DNA from 3 places in the Pseudomonas sp. HS6 genome. Region 1 is predicted to be linked to each of the others. Evidence: riboswitches for the same ligand, from Rfam matches in the RefSeq annotation. Region 1 holds a riboswitch; each other region holds the start of a gene.

Region 1 (4,415 bases):
GGGCTTCGGCGGTGCGTACGCGTTCTTCCTCTACAAGATCCTGGATCTGGCCGCGCAAGGCGCGGTCGCTAATACGGATGAAGCGCCACGGCTGCATCAAGCCGACGCTCGGCGCCTGATGTGCGGCCTCAAGCAATCGGCGAAGCAATTCAGGCTCGACCGTGCCGCCGCTGAAGTGGCGCATGTCGCGACGTTCGGCGATGGCGCGATAGACCGCTTCGCGCTCGGTTTCAGTGAATGCGTTGTCGGTCATGGCACCAACAGTGCGGCAATCGCCGACGGATTCGACGGGAAGTAAAAATGCACGTACGAAGCGGTCATCCGCCCTTCCCGGTAAACCGCTTCCGCGCCGCGCCCGCCGTTGGGGCTGTGGCCACGGGCGATGGGGGTCAGTTCGGTGGTGGTCAGGGAATGGTGATAGGTGTGACCTCGCAGCAAGCCCTCCGGCAGTTCCACGGACTGCAACGCCAACGCAGCCAGTCGTTTTTGCATCACGGCATCACCGTTGAGCAAACCGACCAGTTCGGCGCGGGTACCTTCGACGTCGGTCAAGGAGTCGAGCAGATACAACATGCCGCCACATTCGGCGAGCAGCGGTTTGCCGGCGGCGTGATGTGCGCGGATCGCTTTGAGCATGTCGGTGTTCTGCGACAAGGCAACGTGGTGCAACTCCGGATAACCGCCGGGCAGGTACAAGCTGTCGGCCTCAGGTAATTGCGTATCGCGGATCGGCGAGAAGAAACTCAGCTCCGCGCCCATCGCCCTTAGAAGGTCGAGACTGGCGCCATAGGTGAAGGCGAAGGCTTCGTCACGGGCGACGGCAATCCGTACGCCTTCGAGCAGTCTTTCGTTCTTGACGATTTCTGGCGCAGCGAATTCCACGGCCGGTGGCAGCGCTACCTCGCAGGTACTGGCCAGCGCTTCAGCGGCGGCGTCGAGGCGCAGATCGAGGTCATTGAGTTCGCTGGCCTGCACCAGACCGAGATGGCGGCTTGGCAATTCGATCCCGGTTTCCCGGGACAATGCGCCGTACCAGCGCAGGCCTTCGGTGAGACTGCCTTCAAGCAACTGCGCGTGGCGCACAGTGCCGACACGGTTGGCCAGCACGCCGGCGAACGGCAAGTCCGGCTGATAGCGCGCCAGCCCCAGGGCCAAGGCGCCGAAGGTCTGGGCCATGGCGGTGCCGTCGATCACGCCGAGCACCGGCACGCCGAAGTGCCGCGCCAGATCGGCGCTCGACGGTGTGCCGTCGAACAAGCCCATCACGCCTTCGATCAGGATCAGATCCGCTTCAGCGGCGGCTTCCCACAACAGACGTCGACTTTCCTGCTCGCCGACCATCCACATGTCCAGTTGATAGACCGGCGCACCGCTGGCACGTTCGAGGATCATCGGGTCGAGAAAATCCGGGCCGCATTTGAACACGCGAACCTTGCGCCCCTGATTGCGATGCAGGCGAGCCAGCGCGGCGGTGACGGTGGTCTTGCCCTGGCCGGAGGCCGGCGCGGCGATCAGTACCGCCGGGCAGTGACGTGGTTGATTCAAAGTTCGACGCCTTTCTGCGCTTTGATACCGGCCTGAAAGGCGTGCTTGATCATGCCCATTTCGGTGACGGTGTCGCCCATCTCGATCATTTCCGGCTTCGCAGCGCGACCCGTGACGATCACATGCTGCATCGGCGGACGAGCCTGCAGATCGCTGAGTACCTGATCCAGATCGAGGTAGCCATGCTTGAGGGCGATGTTCAGTTCATCGAGCACCACCAGACCGATCGACGGATCACGCAACAGCTCACGGGAGACTTCCCAGGCAGCCTCGGCGGCGGCGATGTCACGCTGGCGGTCCTGGGTTTCCCAGGTGAAGCCTTCGCCCATCACGTGAAAGCGCACCTGCTCGGGGAATCTACGGAAAAACAATTCTTCGCCTGTGCTGTTACGACCCTTGATGAACTGCACCACGCCGCACTGCATGCCGTGGCCCATGGCGCGGGCAAGCATGCCGAACGCCGAGCTGCTTTTGCCTTTGCCGTTGCCGGTCAACACCAGCACCAGACCGCATTCATCTGGTGAATTGGCGATGCGCTCGTCGATCACGGCTTTTTTACGCTGCATGCGCGCCAGGTGACGCTCGTCGCGTTCGGGGGAATCAGTCATGAGGGAGCTCTCCGTTGAGGCTGGATAACGGCGGGCAGGCACAAGAATAGACGGCAAAAAGCCTGGCATCGCCCACCGTGATGCCGCTGGATGGATCAGGCCGGTCTCCGGGCTCATGAGCGGCGTTGGCCTGGCTGCGCGCCTTCCCGCTTTGCAGCAGTGGCATCGGACGCAGCTTTTACTCATTTACCGTTGCGGGGGCAGCGCCGGGATCGCGAGGGTTCTTCGCTTGAAGACCCGCCTCACCGGCTTCCCTGTTTCACTCTGTCGACAGCGGTCACAGAGCACCTGAAACAAGCCGCGAAGGTTAGAGGGTTGGGGGTGGAGCGTCAAATGAAGAGGCCCCCTGAAAGCGAATAACTGCCGTCGATCAATTATCTGACGCCAATCTTGTGCCACACTGTCAGCAGTGATATCAAAGAGCCATGCTTTTTGAACGCAGAGAGCACATCACAATAACAAGGGAGAGCACCATGCAAGGCATGATCATCAGCAATCCGCGGCTGGAATTCCTGCGCCCGGTGCTGGAACGATGGTTTGACTGTATCGACCGCTACAACGCCGTGCGCGGCGACAACGACACACCGTACTGGCACGACGAAAAAGCCAACCTCGGCCTGCTGTCAGCCGCCGCGTGGATGGCAGAACTGGTGACACTGCGCGATACCGCCACGCGCAAACAGAACGAGGAAGGCGAACGCAATGCCCGCGCCGACCTGTTCCTGGCCGGCGCCGAAGATCGCGCCTACATCCAGGCAACCCAGCGCTGGCCACGCGTCAACAGCCTGAATCTGACCCAGGCCCTGGTCGATATCACCAGCGATGCGAAGCGCATCAGCTACGCCAGCGATCTCAAACTTGGCTGCCTGTTCGTCGCCCCACAGAAAGCCCAGCACAGCGCCAGCCCGGAAGAATTGCAGGACATGGTCGACGACCTGCAAAAGGAACACACCTGCGCCGTCGCCTGGTACTTCCCGTACGCCTACCGCAAATTGCGCAGCGAGGCTGGCAACTATCACCCCGGCATTGCCGTGCTGTTCAAGGAAGCTCGCGGCTGAGGGGGGGACCATCGGCTCGCGCACTTATGTATGATTAGAAATGCATTCATAAGGGAAGATAAATAATGCGCAAGCCCCACCTCGTTTTCGTCATCGCACTTGCCGGAGGGCTCACCGCCTGTGGTGAATCCTCCAGCCTGCAAGTTTCCGACGGCACCGGCCCGTCTCCAAAACTCCCCGAACCGAACAAGACCCTGATTCCGACGGTGAACATCGCCCCGGCGATCGGCTGGCCGGCCGGCGCGAAACCGACGCCAGCGGCAGGCACTCAAGTGGCAGCGTTTGCCGAGAACCTCGATCACCCGCGCTGGCTATACATGCTGCCCAACGGCGATGTGCTGGTGGCGGAAACCAATGCCCCGCCAAAACCGGACGATAGCAAAGGCATACGTGGCTGGGTGAAGAAAAAAGTCATGGACCGCGCCGGCGCCGGCGTCCCCAGTCCGAACCGCATCACCCTGTTGCGCGATGCCGATCACGACGGCGTGGCGGAAACCCGCACGGTATTTCTGCAAAATCTGAATTCACCGTTCGGCATGACGCTAGTCGGTAACGATCTGTACGTCGCCGACACCGACCGCCTGCTGCGCTTTCACTACGAGCCCGGCGCAACGGAAATCAAGAGCCAGCCGATCAAGGTCGTGGATCTGCCGGGCGGCACGCTCAACCATCACTGGACCAAGAACGTCATCGCCAGCAAGGACGGCAGCAAGCTGTACGTTACGGTCGGCTCGAACAGCAACGTCGGCGAAAACGGCCTGGATCAGGAGGAAGGTCGCGCGGCGATCTGGGAAGTGGACCGGGCGACCGGCAATCACCGGATCTTCGCCTCGGGCATTCGCAATCCCAACGGCCTGGCCTGGGAGCCGCAAAGCGGAGCATTGTGGACAGCAGTGAACGAGCGTGACGATATCGGCAGCGACCTGGTGCCGGACTACATCACCTCGGTCAAGGACGGCGGCTTCTATGGCTGGCCGTTCAGCTATTACGGCCAGCACGTCGATGTGCGCGTGAAACCACAACAACCAGAGATGGTGGCCAAGGCCATCGCTCCGGACTACGCCGTCGGCCCGCATACAGCGTCACTGGGCTTGTCTTTCGCCGAAGGCAACACGCTGCCGGCGCAATTCAAGGAAGGCGCATTCATCGGCCAGCACGGCTCATGGAACCGTAAGCCGCACAGTGGCTACAAGGTGATCTTCGT
Region 2 (4,415 bases), 2.6 Mb from region 1:
GTTCGAACGGCTGGTGACGTAATCGCGGTCGAACAGGTTTTCCACCAGCAGGCTCACCCGGTGCTGATGGGCGCTGTCGAGGTAACGATAGGCGTCGGCATCCACCACCGAGTAATGGCCGTACTCGACCTGTTTCGAGCTGATCACATCGCGGATGTAGCGGATCGCACCGCCGGCGCCCCACATCTGGTCAACCGACTCATAGCCGACGCGCGAGCGGGCGAAAAAGCTCGGCACATCGTTGAGCGTGACGCCAGCACGCGATTCGGTGAGGTTGCGGGTCATGTCAGCTTGCAAGCTCCATTGCTCGTTGAGCGCGAGTTTGGCGTCCGCCTCGAAACCGCGCATCTGGATCTGTCCCTGGCCGTTGACCCACTGGATATCGTCGAGGGTAATCAGGTCGTCGATCTTGCGTTTGAACAGGGTGACGCTGGCACTGAACTCGCGATCGAGCAGCAGGCCTTTGTAGTCGAGGCCGAGTTCGGCGTTGCGACTTTTCTCGGGTTTCAGGTTGCGGTTACCCAACTCGTCGCCCGGTTCGTTGACGAACAGTTGCTCGGCGTTCGGCAGTTTGTAAGCCGTGCCGTACTGACCGCGCACAGACCAGTTTTCGCTTAGGTCGTACAGCGAAGTGAGCATGCCGACCGTGGCGCTGTCGCCGCCGCTCATAGCCTCGTGACGGATGCCGATGCTCGGGTGCCAGTCGGGCAGGCTGTCGATCTGCGGGCGCAACTGAGTGTAGAGCGCGTGGGCTTCGGCCTTGTCGTTGTCGATGATCAGCACATCGTCCTGGCCCTTGAACCACTGGTTGTCCGTACCGAACACCAGCACATGGCCACCGGGTAATTCAGCCTTGCCTTCGGCCTGCACACCCCAGTCGGTGAAGCCCCAGTAGTCGTTGTGATTGATGGTTTTTGTGCCGCCATTGGCGGTGTTGTTGATACGCGTGTAGCGGGTGTCCCAGTCGTTGATGTGGCCTTTGACGAAATAGCTCAGGCGCTCGTTGATGTTCTGTTCGAAGGTCGCCGTGGCGATCTGCTGGATGCGGTCGTTGGTGGTCTTGTGGTTGTCGACCGGGCGGGCGAAGTCGAGGTTGGCGTCGGCGTATTGGTAGAACAGCTCCATACGCGCATCGTCGCCAAAGGACTGAATGGCCTTGCCGCCGAACGTGGTGACTTCGTAGGCGCGATTCTTTTCGCTGTCGTTCTTGATGTCGCGATTGCGAAATGGCTGATAACCGTCCGAAACGTTATGGCTGACGTACGCCAGCAGGCCCAGGTCGCCGAAACCGTTGGTGAAGATGTTCTCGACCCGCGCATCCTCGGTGGTGCCGCCGAACGTGTCCACGCCCATGTTCACTTCGCCGGAGGCTTTGCGGGACTGCGGGCTGCGCGTGACGATGTTGATCACGCCGGACACGGCCTGAGTGCCGAACAGCAGGCTTTGCCCTCCCTTGAGCACTTCGATGCGTTCTATGGCATTGGCCGGCAGGGTGTCCAGATACAGGCCGCCGTACAGGCGATTGTTCAGGCGTACGCCGTCGAGCAGGATCAGCGTGTCATCGTTGCGCCCGCCCAGCAGGGAGTAAGTGCCGTAGTCGAACGGGCCGTTTTTCGGCGCGACGTACAGGCCGGGAATAAACATTTGCATAACGCGGGTGACATCGGCGCTGGGGCCGGCGCGCTCGATCTGCTCGCGGGTGACAATCTCGACTTTGCTGCCGAACTGCGCCATGTCGGCCACGGTCGTGGACTCCACAGAGGGCGCGGAAACGATTTGCTGAGTGAGTTCGAGCGGCGCGTCATCCGCCAGCAACAGGGGGCTGAACAGACAGCCAAGCAACAGGGATGGAGCCGGAGTGTTGAAAGGTCGAATCATTGTCTTCTCGAAAGGATCTTCGCAGAAGAGCATGCAGGAGAAGGCATCGCGCACACGCCGACACCGGCCCATGCCCGCCCACCGCAGGATTTTGCCAAACAGACATTTCAGGCCGGTCTCCGGGCTCGCGCGTATGGACGCTTTCACCTTCCCATGGCCTTCTGGCCACAGTGGTGTATCGAAAGCATCACGCGCCTACCGTTGCGGGGGCAGCACCGGACTTGTTCAAAAAGAACGTACCGGTTTCCCGTTTCACCCCATGCACGGCGGCATGGGACACCTGAAACAGGGCGGCATCTGAACACTCGGATGACCGCTCGTCAACATGGGTTGCGGATGACCGTTGCGGATTATTCGACAGCCGCCAGCGTTCTCACGTCTGAAAAAATCGATCCGGACGGCACGCGCTCAACGCAGAGGAGTCCTCTCCTTCGATGATTTCCTCACTGGCCAGACGACCCACAACCGCCGCCAGCGTCACGCCCGGATGCATCGTGCAGACGTAGACGCCATCGGCTTCGGGGAGATAGCCGATCACGGGTATGCCGTCCGCAGCAATGGGTCTGAGCCCGACACACGCCGATTCCGGTTCGATGGAAATGATCCCGCTCAATTCGTTCTGGATGGCAGCTGCGGTTCGTAGCGCTATTGCTTCAGGGCGGTTTTCCAGGGCGTCGTCCAGATAGTCCTCCGCCGCCAGCAAAACCCCTACCGAGTCTTGTCTCACTTCCATTTCAGGACTGGAAATCAGCGTGTTCACCCGATCGGGTTGCATCCGGTAGCGGATGAAAATGGCGGGGGAGGCCTCGATTGGAAGGGGCAGGTTCAGGCTCTGCGTCAGTTGCGTGATACCGGTCCCGGCGGCCAGTATGACCACGTCGCACTCGATGATACTCATCGCGGTCTCGATGCCTGTCACCCTGGCGTCGCGGGTAGTCAAACCGAGCACTCTGGTTTGCGTAAGCACTTTTGCGCCAAGTGTCTGGGCACCTGCGATCAATGCGTGGGTGGCTTGTACGGCGTCCAGTGCACCCTCTTCGCAATCGTAAAAAGCCTGTTGCGGGGGACGCCTGAGATTGGGCTCAAGTTCGAGCACTTGCGGCTGAGACAGCTGTGTCGTGGAGGGGGGGATTGGCGGCTGGCAGCCCGTTATCCGACCCCGCGCCGTATGACAGGGAACCGGTCCATCGAATCTCCAGCCCGGGCAACTGTGCTTCGAGTCGACGGTATTCCTGAATGGCTGCCCCACGAATTTGTGCGACAGGATCAGGCCCGCTGTGTGAGGTGTTGATCCATGCAAACGAGCGCCCGGTCACACCGCTTGCGATATCTCCAGCTTCGACCACGGTCACCTCCGCGCCCTTGCAGGCCAGGTGATACGCAACAGACGCGCCGACGATGCCGGCACCTACGACCACGACACGTTTAACAGTCCCTGTTCCCATTTCAATCTCCATTTTTCTGGCTACGCGGTGCTTTGTTGCACGAAACGTTCGATCAGCCACCGCGCCGCAGGGCCCGGTGGCACATCGGTGCGGTAGATGGCGTCGAAGGTGTATTGCCCGCTGGCGTACTCCGACAAATTCAGTTGTACCAGTCGGCCGTTGTCCAGATCCTCCTGAATCATCGGCCTCGGCATGTTCCCCCAGCCGATGCCTTCACGCAGCAACATGTGTTTGGCGCCCAGGTCCGCCAGGCGCCAGGTGCGGTTGCTCAGCACGGCGAACTCCTTGTCCTGAGTCAGTCGCGAGCGGTCGGACAGCACCAGTTGCGTGTGCTCGCGCCCGGCACCCGGAACGTTGGTTTCGCCTGAGGCCAGCGGATGATTCGGCGCCGCCACCGGAATCAGCTCGACGCTGCCGATGCCGATTCTTTCGATGCCGTTGATGCCGTCGTTCATCGGCCCGCTGACGCCGACCACCGCGCCGCGATTGATCACCCGTTCGGTCACGGCACCGAGTGCTTCCATGTGCAGGTGCAAGGCGACGGTGGGGAATTCTTCCCGAAAGGATTTCAGCGCATCGACTACGCGCTCGGCAGGCAGCATCACATCGAGCACCACATGCACTTCGGCTTCCAGCCCCTGAAGCAGGCCTTTGACCTTGGCGCGCAAGCCGTGCACGCCGTTGGCAATGGTCCGGGCTTCGGCCAGCACAGTACGGCCGGCGTCAGTCAGTTGCGGCTTGCGGGTGGTCTCGCGATCGAACAGGGTCACGCCCAATTGCGTCTCCAGGTTGGCGATCGAGTAGCTGATGACCGACGTCGCGCGGTGAAGCTTGCGTGCAGCGGCTGCAAAACTGCCAACTTCAACGACCGTCAGGAATACGCGCAGTTGATCGAGTGTCGGTGTGCCTGGATCGGAGATCATGCCTGTTTCCTCGAATCGCCATTGAGCCCGCGTTTGGACTAGAGTCGGCAGCTTACCTATTTTGTCGAACGTAATGATCTAAATTAGTCGGCTATTCAGATGAGCTGTCGAGGCGCAACATTTCTTCATCCGGACGGTTCAGGTCGAACCGGACCCCATTGAAGGAAAT
Region 3 (4,415 bases), 2.0 Mb from region 1:
TGCAGGCGCTGCGAATTTCCGGCCACTGGAAGGCTTGCACCAGCGGTTTTGGCAGGGCCAGGCCCGAGGTTTCGATCAGGATATGGTCGAGGTCGCCGCGACGGGCCACCAGTTCGCGCATCACCGGGAAGAACTCTTCCTGCACCGTGCAGCACAGGCAGCCGTTGGCCAGTTCGTAGACGCGGCCGGTGGCTTCTTCTTCGGTGCAGCCGATAGTGCACTGCTTGAGGATTTCACCGTCGATGCCCAGCTCGCCAAACTCGTTGACGATCACCGCGATGCGGCGGCCCTGGGCGTTATCGAGCATGTGCCGCAGCAAGGTGGTTTTACCCGAGCCGAGGAAGCCGGTGACGATGGTGACAGGGAGTTTGGCCAGTGTTTTCATCGGATGCCCTTTGGCAAGGTGGCGGGCATACGGGACGAGACCGGCAACGCGGATGCGTGCCTGGAGAGTTCGCCACCGGATCACCCCGCCCGGTTGAAAGTGAGAATCTGTGACGAGGCAGGTCTCCTGGCTGACGGTGTTCGGGCCTTGGCCCGGTTTTCGCTGCGCCTTCCCGCTGGCTCTGGGTTGAGTTGGCAGTGGCGTGGCAGCGAACAGCACCGTTCACAGTTGCGGGGGCAGCCGCGGCTTGGACCGCGTTCCCTTCTTAGCTTCGGCGTGGGCCGAAGAACCTCGAAAGCGCAAGGCTACGCATGGGTTCGTGATGGGTCAATGGGCGTTGTTTTTCGGTTTTGGGATTTGTGAGCATATCCGTTGCTGCGGTAACGGCTTCCTAGGGTTCCGCCCTTACGGCGGGTCACTTTTGACAAACGCCCGGAATGCCGGCCCAGTCAAAAGTAACCAAAAAGTCTTGGCCCCGGCGTACGGCACTTCGCAGAGGCTCAGTGTTCCCTCGCTACGGTGTCTATCAGGGGGCATCGCCTACGGTTTGCTTCGCTGCACCTCCTCTCGATGTATGCGGCTACGCCGCACGGCGCTGCGCGCCTACCCCCTGATGGACACCTCCGCTCGGCCTGCCGAAGGGGCAAAAAATCAAAAGCCAGAGCCAGAGCCAGAGCCAGAGCCAGAGCAAAATCCAGATCAAGAGCCCCTCACCCTAGCCCTCTCCCGGAGGGAGAGGGGACTGATCGAGGCGTTTGGGAGAGGTTCGCCGACGTGCGATATCGCGTTGAACTCAGGTTTTGAAAAACACACGAATCAGCTCCCTTTCCTCGGGGAGAGGGAGCTGATCGAGTGGTTTGGCAGAGGTACGCCGACATGCGATACCGCGTTGAACTCAGGCGTTGAAAAGCCCACAAATCGGCTCCCTCTCCTAGGGGAGAGGGCTGGGGTGAGGGGTGAATCCACCACAAAACCAAAGCCGAACACGCCATGCCCCTCCCCACTCAAAACGATGAGCGTTAGCTCAAGTGAAGCTTTTGACCTCAAGGCCCGTCGGCAGGCTGAGTGGAGGGATTGATCCGGGGGTGGGAGCGCAGCGACCGTTTGGCGAAGCCAAACACATCGAGAGGAGGTGCAGCGAAGCAAACCGTAGGCGATGCCCCCGGATCAATCCCGGAGCGAAGGAACCCCGAGCCTCAGCGAGGGGCCGAACGTCAGGGTGCAGCCTTTTTGGTTACTTTTGAGGCGTTTGTCAAAAGTGACCCGCCGTAAGGGCGGAACCCTAAGAAGCCGTTACCGCAGCAACGGATATGCCCCCAATCCCAATTGACTCAAATCCCCCCCTCATGGTCTCCTACACAACTTGTTACGGGTGCCCTTCACAGGGTGAAACGGGAAACCGGTGAATCATGTGCTTTACTCTAAAGCCATGTCAGTCCGGTGCTGCCCCCGCAACGGTAAGCGAGCGAAGTGTCAGATCCACTGTGCCCCCGGGCATGGGAAGGTGACGCTTGCAGGTCGGCCTGACGCCAACCCCTCGTGAGCCCGGAGACCGGCCCGCAACACACAGTGCGCATCTTGCGTCACTGAACATAACAAACCCGCGGTGGGCGGGCGCTGTTCGAACCTCTGCGTGCCCGACTCGCAGGGGTTTTCATGCGCACCGTTCACCCGCTGACACTCCAGAGGGAAGCGCCATGTCGATCATCAGCAGCACCGGCAGCAATACGGACAAAATCTCCAGCACCACCACCCTGAGCCAACGCCTGACCGCTGCGGTCTTCGCGTCGATCCTGGGTGCCAGCCTGGTCTACTTCGCCGGTTTCTCGCACATCGAAGCGGTGCACAACGCCGCGCACGATACCCGCCACAGCGCCGCGTTCCCGTGCCACTGAGACCTGACGACATGATCAAGCGTATTGCGCAGACCGCAGGTTTCACCGGCCTTCTGGCCGCCCTGCTCCTGACGTTGCTGCAAAGCTTTTGGGTGTCGCCGCTGATTCTCCAGGCAGAGACCTTCGAGAAAGCCGAGCCGGTTGCCGAAGTCCACGAACACGCCGCCGGCACCGCCGCCCACACCCACGATGCCGAAGCCTGGGAGCCGGAAGATGGCTGGCAACGCGTGGTTTCCACCACTGGCGGCAATCTGGTCGTGGCCGTGGGGTTCGCCCTGATGCTGGCCGGTCTTTACACGCTGCGTGCGCCGACCAAAACCTCGCAAGGCCTGCTCTGGGGCCTGGCGGGTTACGCGACTTTCGTGCTCGCCCCGACACTGGGCCTGCCGCCTGAACTGCCGGGCACCGCTGCCGCAGACCTGGCGTCGCGCCAGATGTGGTGGATCGGTACTGCCGCGTCTACCGCTGCTGGCCTGGCCTTGATCGTGTTCGGTGGCAACTGGCTGCTGAAGATCCTCGGCGTGGCGATCCTCGCCGTGCCGCACATCATCGGTGCTCCGCAACCGCAAGTGCATTCGATGCTCGCGCCGGAAGCACTGGAAGCTCAGTTCAAAATCGCTTCGCAGTTGACCAACGTGGCGTTCTGGCTGGCCCTGGGCCTGATCAGCGCCTGGTTGTTCCGCCGCAAAAGCGATGGTCAATACCACGCATGACCGATGACAGCGCAGCGCCGACCTTTGTGGTCGGCCTGGGCTGCCAGCGCGGCTGCCCGGCCAGTACGCTGCGCGCCTTGCTCGACCAGGCTCTGCAGGCCCATCGCATCGAACTCGATGCGGTCAAAGCGCTGGCCAGCATCGACCTGAAACGCGACGAACCCGGACTGCAAGAACTGGCGGCACAACTGGCGCTGCCGTTGCTGTACTTCAGCAGCGAAGAGCTGGCCAGTTATCAGCAACGCCTTAGTCATCATTCGCAGATCGCTTTCGAACGCACCGGTTGCTACGGCGTGGCGGAAAGTGCCGCACTGGCGCTTGCCGAACAACTGATCCAGGCCCCGGCAAAACTGCTGATTTCCCGGCAAAAATACGCCCAGGCAACCCTGGCATTGGCCGGCGCGGCATAAATTCCCGATAATCCCCGCTTTCGATCATGAGCATTCTTCATCTGAAGTGCTCTTGAAGCCTCGACCTGCCCTACTTTCACAGGATCCAACGATGACCGTTTACTTCATCGGCGCCGGCCCCGGCGACCCGGAATTGATCACTGTCAAAGGCCAGCGGCTGATCCGCAGCTGCCCGGTGATCATCTATGCAGGTTCGCTGGTGCCCACGGCAGTGCTGGACGGTCATTCGGCTGAAATCGTGGTCAACAGCGCCGAGTTGCACCTGGAACAGATCATCGATCTGATCAAGGACGCCCACGCCAAAGGCCAGGATGTGGCGCGCGTGCATTCGGGCGATCCGAGCCTGTATGGCGCCATCGGCGAGCAGATTCGCTATCTGCGCGAGTTGGAAATCCCGTTCGAGATCATTCCCGGCGTTACGGCCACCGCCGCTTGCGCCGCGCTATTAGGCGCCGAGCTCACACTGCCGGACATTTCGCAAAGCGTGATCCTGACCCGTTACGCGGACAAGACCGCGATGCCTGCCGGCGAGGAACTGGGCAACCTGGCGCAGCACGGGGCGACCATGGCGATTCATCTGGGGGTCAATCATTTGCAGAAGATCCTTGCCGAGTTGCTGCCGCACTACGGAGCGGACTGCCCGATTGCGGTGATCCACCGGGCGACGTGGCCGGATCAGGACTGGGTGACGGGAACACTGGAGGATATTGCCGGGAAAGTGGCCGCCAAGGGGTTTCGGCGAACGGCGTTGATTCTGGTTGGACGGGTGTTGGGTAGCGATCATTTCAGTGAGTCGTCGCTGTATCGCGCGGGGCATGCGCATTTGTATCGCCCCTGAAGACCACTTCGCGAGCAAGCTCGCTCCCACAGAGGATTTGTGAACGACAAAGGTCCAATGTGGGAGCGAGCTTGCTCGCGAAGGTTCTTGAATTTCACGCAAAAAAAACGGCGCTCACGGGGCGCCGTTTTTTATGCCGCAGCGAACGCCTTAGTAGTAGGCGTTTTCTTTCTG

What was found. A riboswitch is a leader RNA that binds a small molecule or an ion and turns the genes downstream of it on or off. The one in region 1 is predicted to bind cobalamin.
Region 2: linked by a shared signal. The riboswitch ahead of JJN09_RS07195 (TonB-dependent siderophore receptor) and the one ahead of cobO (cob(I)yrinic acid a,c-diamide adenosyltransferase) in region 1 are both predicted to bind cobalamin.
Region 3: linked by a shared signal. The riboswitch ahead of JJN09_RS04245 (CbtB domain-containing protein) and the one ahead of cobO (cob(I)yrinic acid a,c-diamide adenosyltransferase) in region 1 are both predicted to bind cobalamin.

What each region holds. Positions count from the first base shown of each region.
Region 1 is NZ_CP067412.1:5,498,380-5,502,794, reverse strand. Features, by position in the region: gene bluB (5,6-dimethylbenzimidazole synthase) at 1-253, opposite strand, end outside; gene JJN09_RS24950 (cobyrinate a,c-diamide synthase) at 250-1,545, opposite strand; gene cobO (cob(I)yrinic acid a,c-diamide adenosyltransferase) at 1,542-2,153, opposite strand; cobalamin riboswitch at 2,234-2,460, opposite strand; gene JJN09_RS24940 (hypothetical protein) at 2,627-3,211, shown strand; gene JJN09_RS24935 (sorbosone dehydrogenase family protein) at 3,277-4,415, shown strand, end outside.
Region 2 is NZ_CP067412.1:1,589,233-1,593,647, reverse strand. Features, by position in the region: gene JJN09_RS07195 (TonB-dependent siderophore receptor) at 1-1,878, opposite strand, end outside; cobalamin riboswitch at 1,971-2,177, opposite strand; partial or broken gene JJN09_RS07190 (NAD(P)/FAD-dependent oxidoreductase) at 2,252-3,323, opposite strand; gene JJN09_RS07185 (LysR family transcriptional regulator) at 3,344-4,246, opposite strand.
Region 3 is NZ_CP067412.1:916,186-920,600, reverse strand. Features, by position in the region: gene cobW (cobalamin biosynthesis protein CobW) at 1-385, opposite strand, end outside; cobalamin riboswitch at 484-694, opposite strand; cobalamin riboswitch at 1,739-1,961, shown strand; gene JJN09_RS04245 (CbtB domain-containing protein) at 2,083-2,280, shown strand; gene JJN09_RS04240 (CbtA family protein) at 2,292-2,993, shown strand; gene JJN09_RS04235 (cobalamin biosynthesis protein) at 2,990-3,403, shown strand; gene cobM (precorrin-4 C(11)-methyltransferase) at 3,495-4,241, shown strand; gene nfuA (Fe-S biogenesis protein NfuA) at 4,392-4,415, opposite strand, start outside.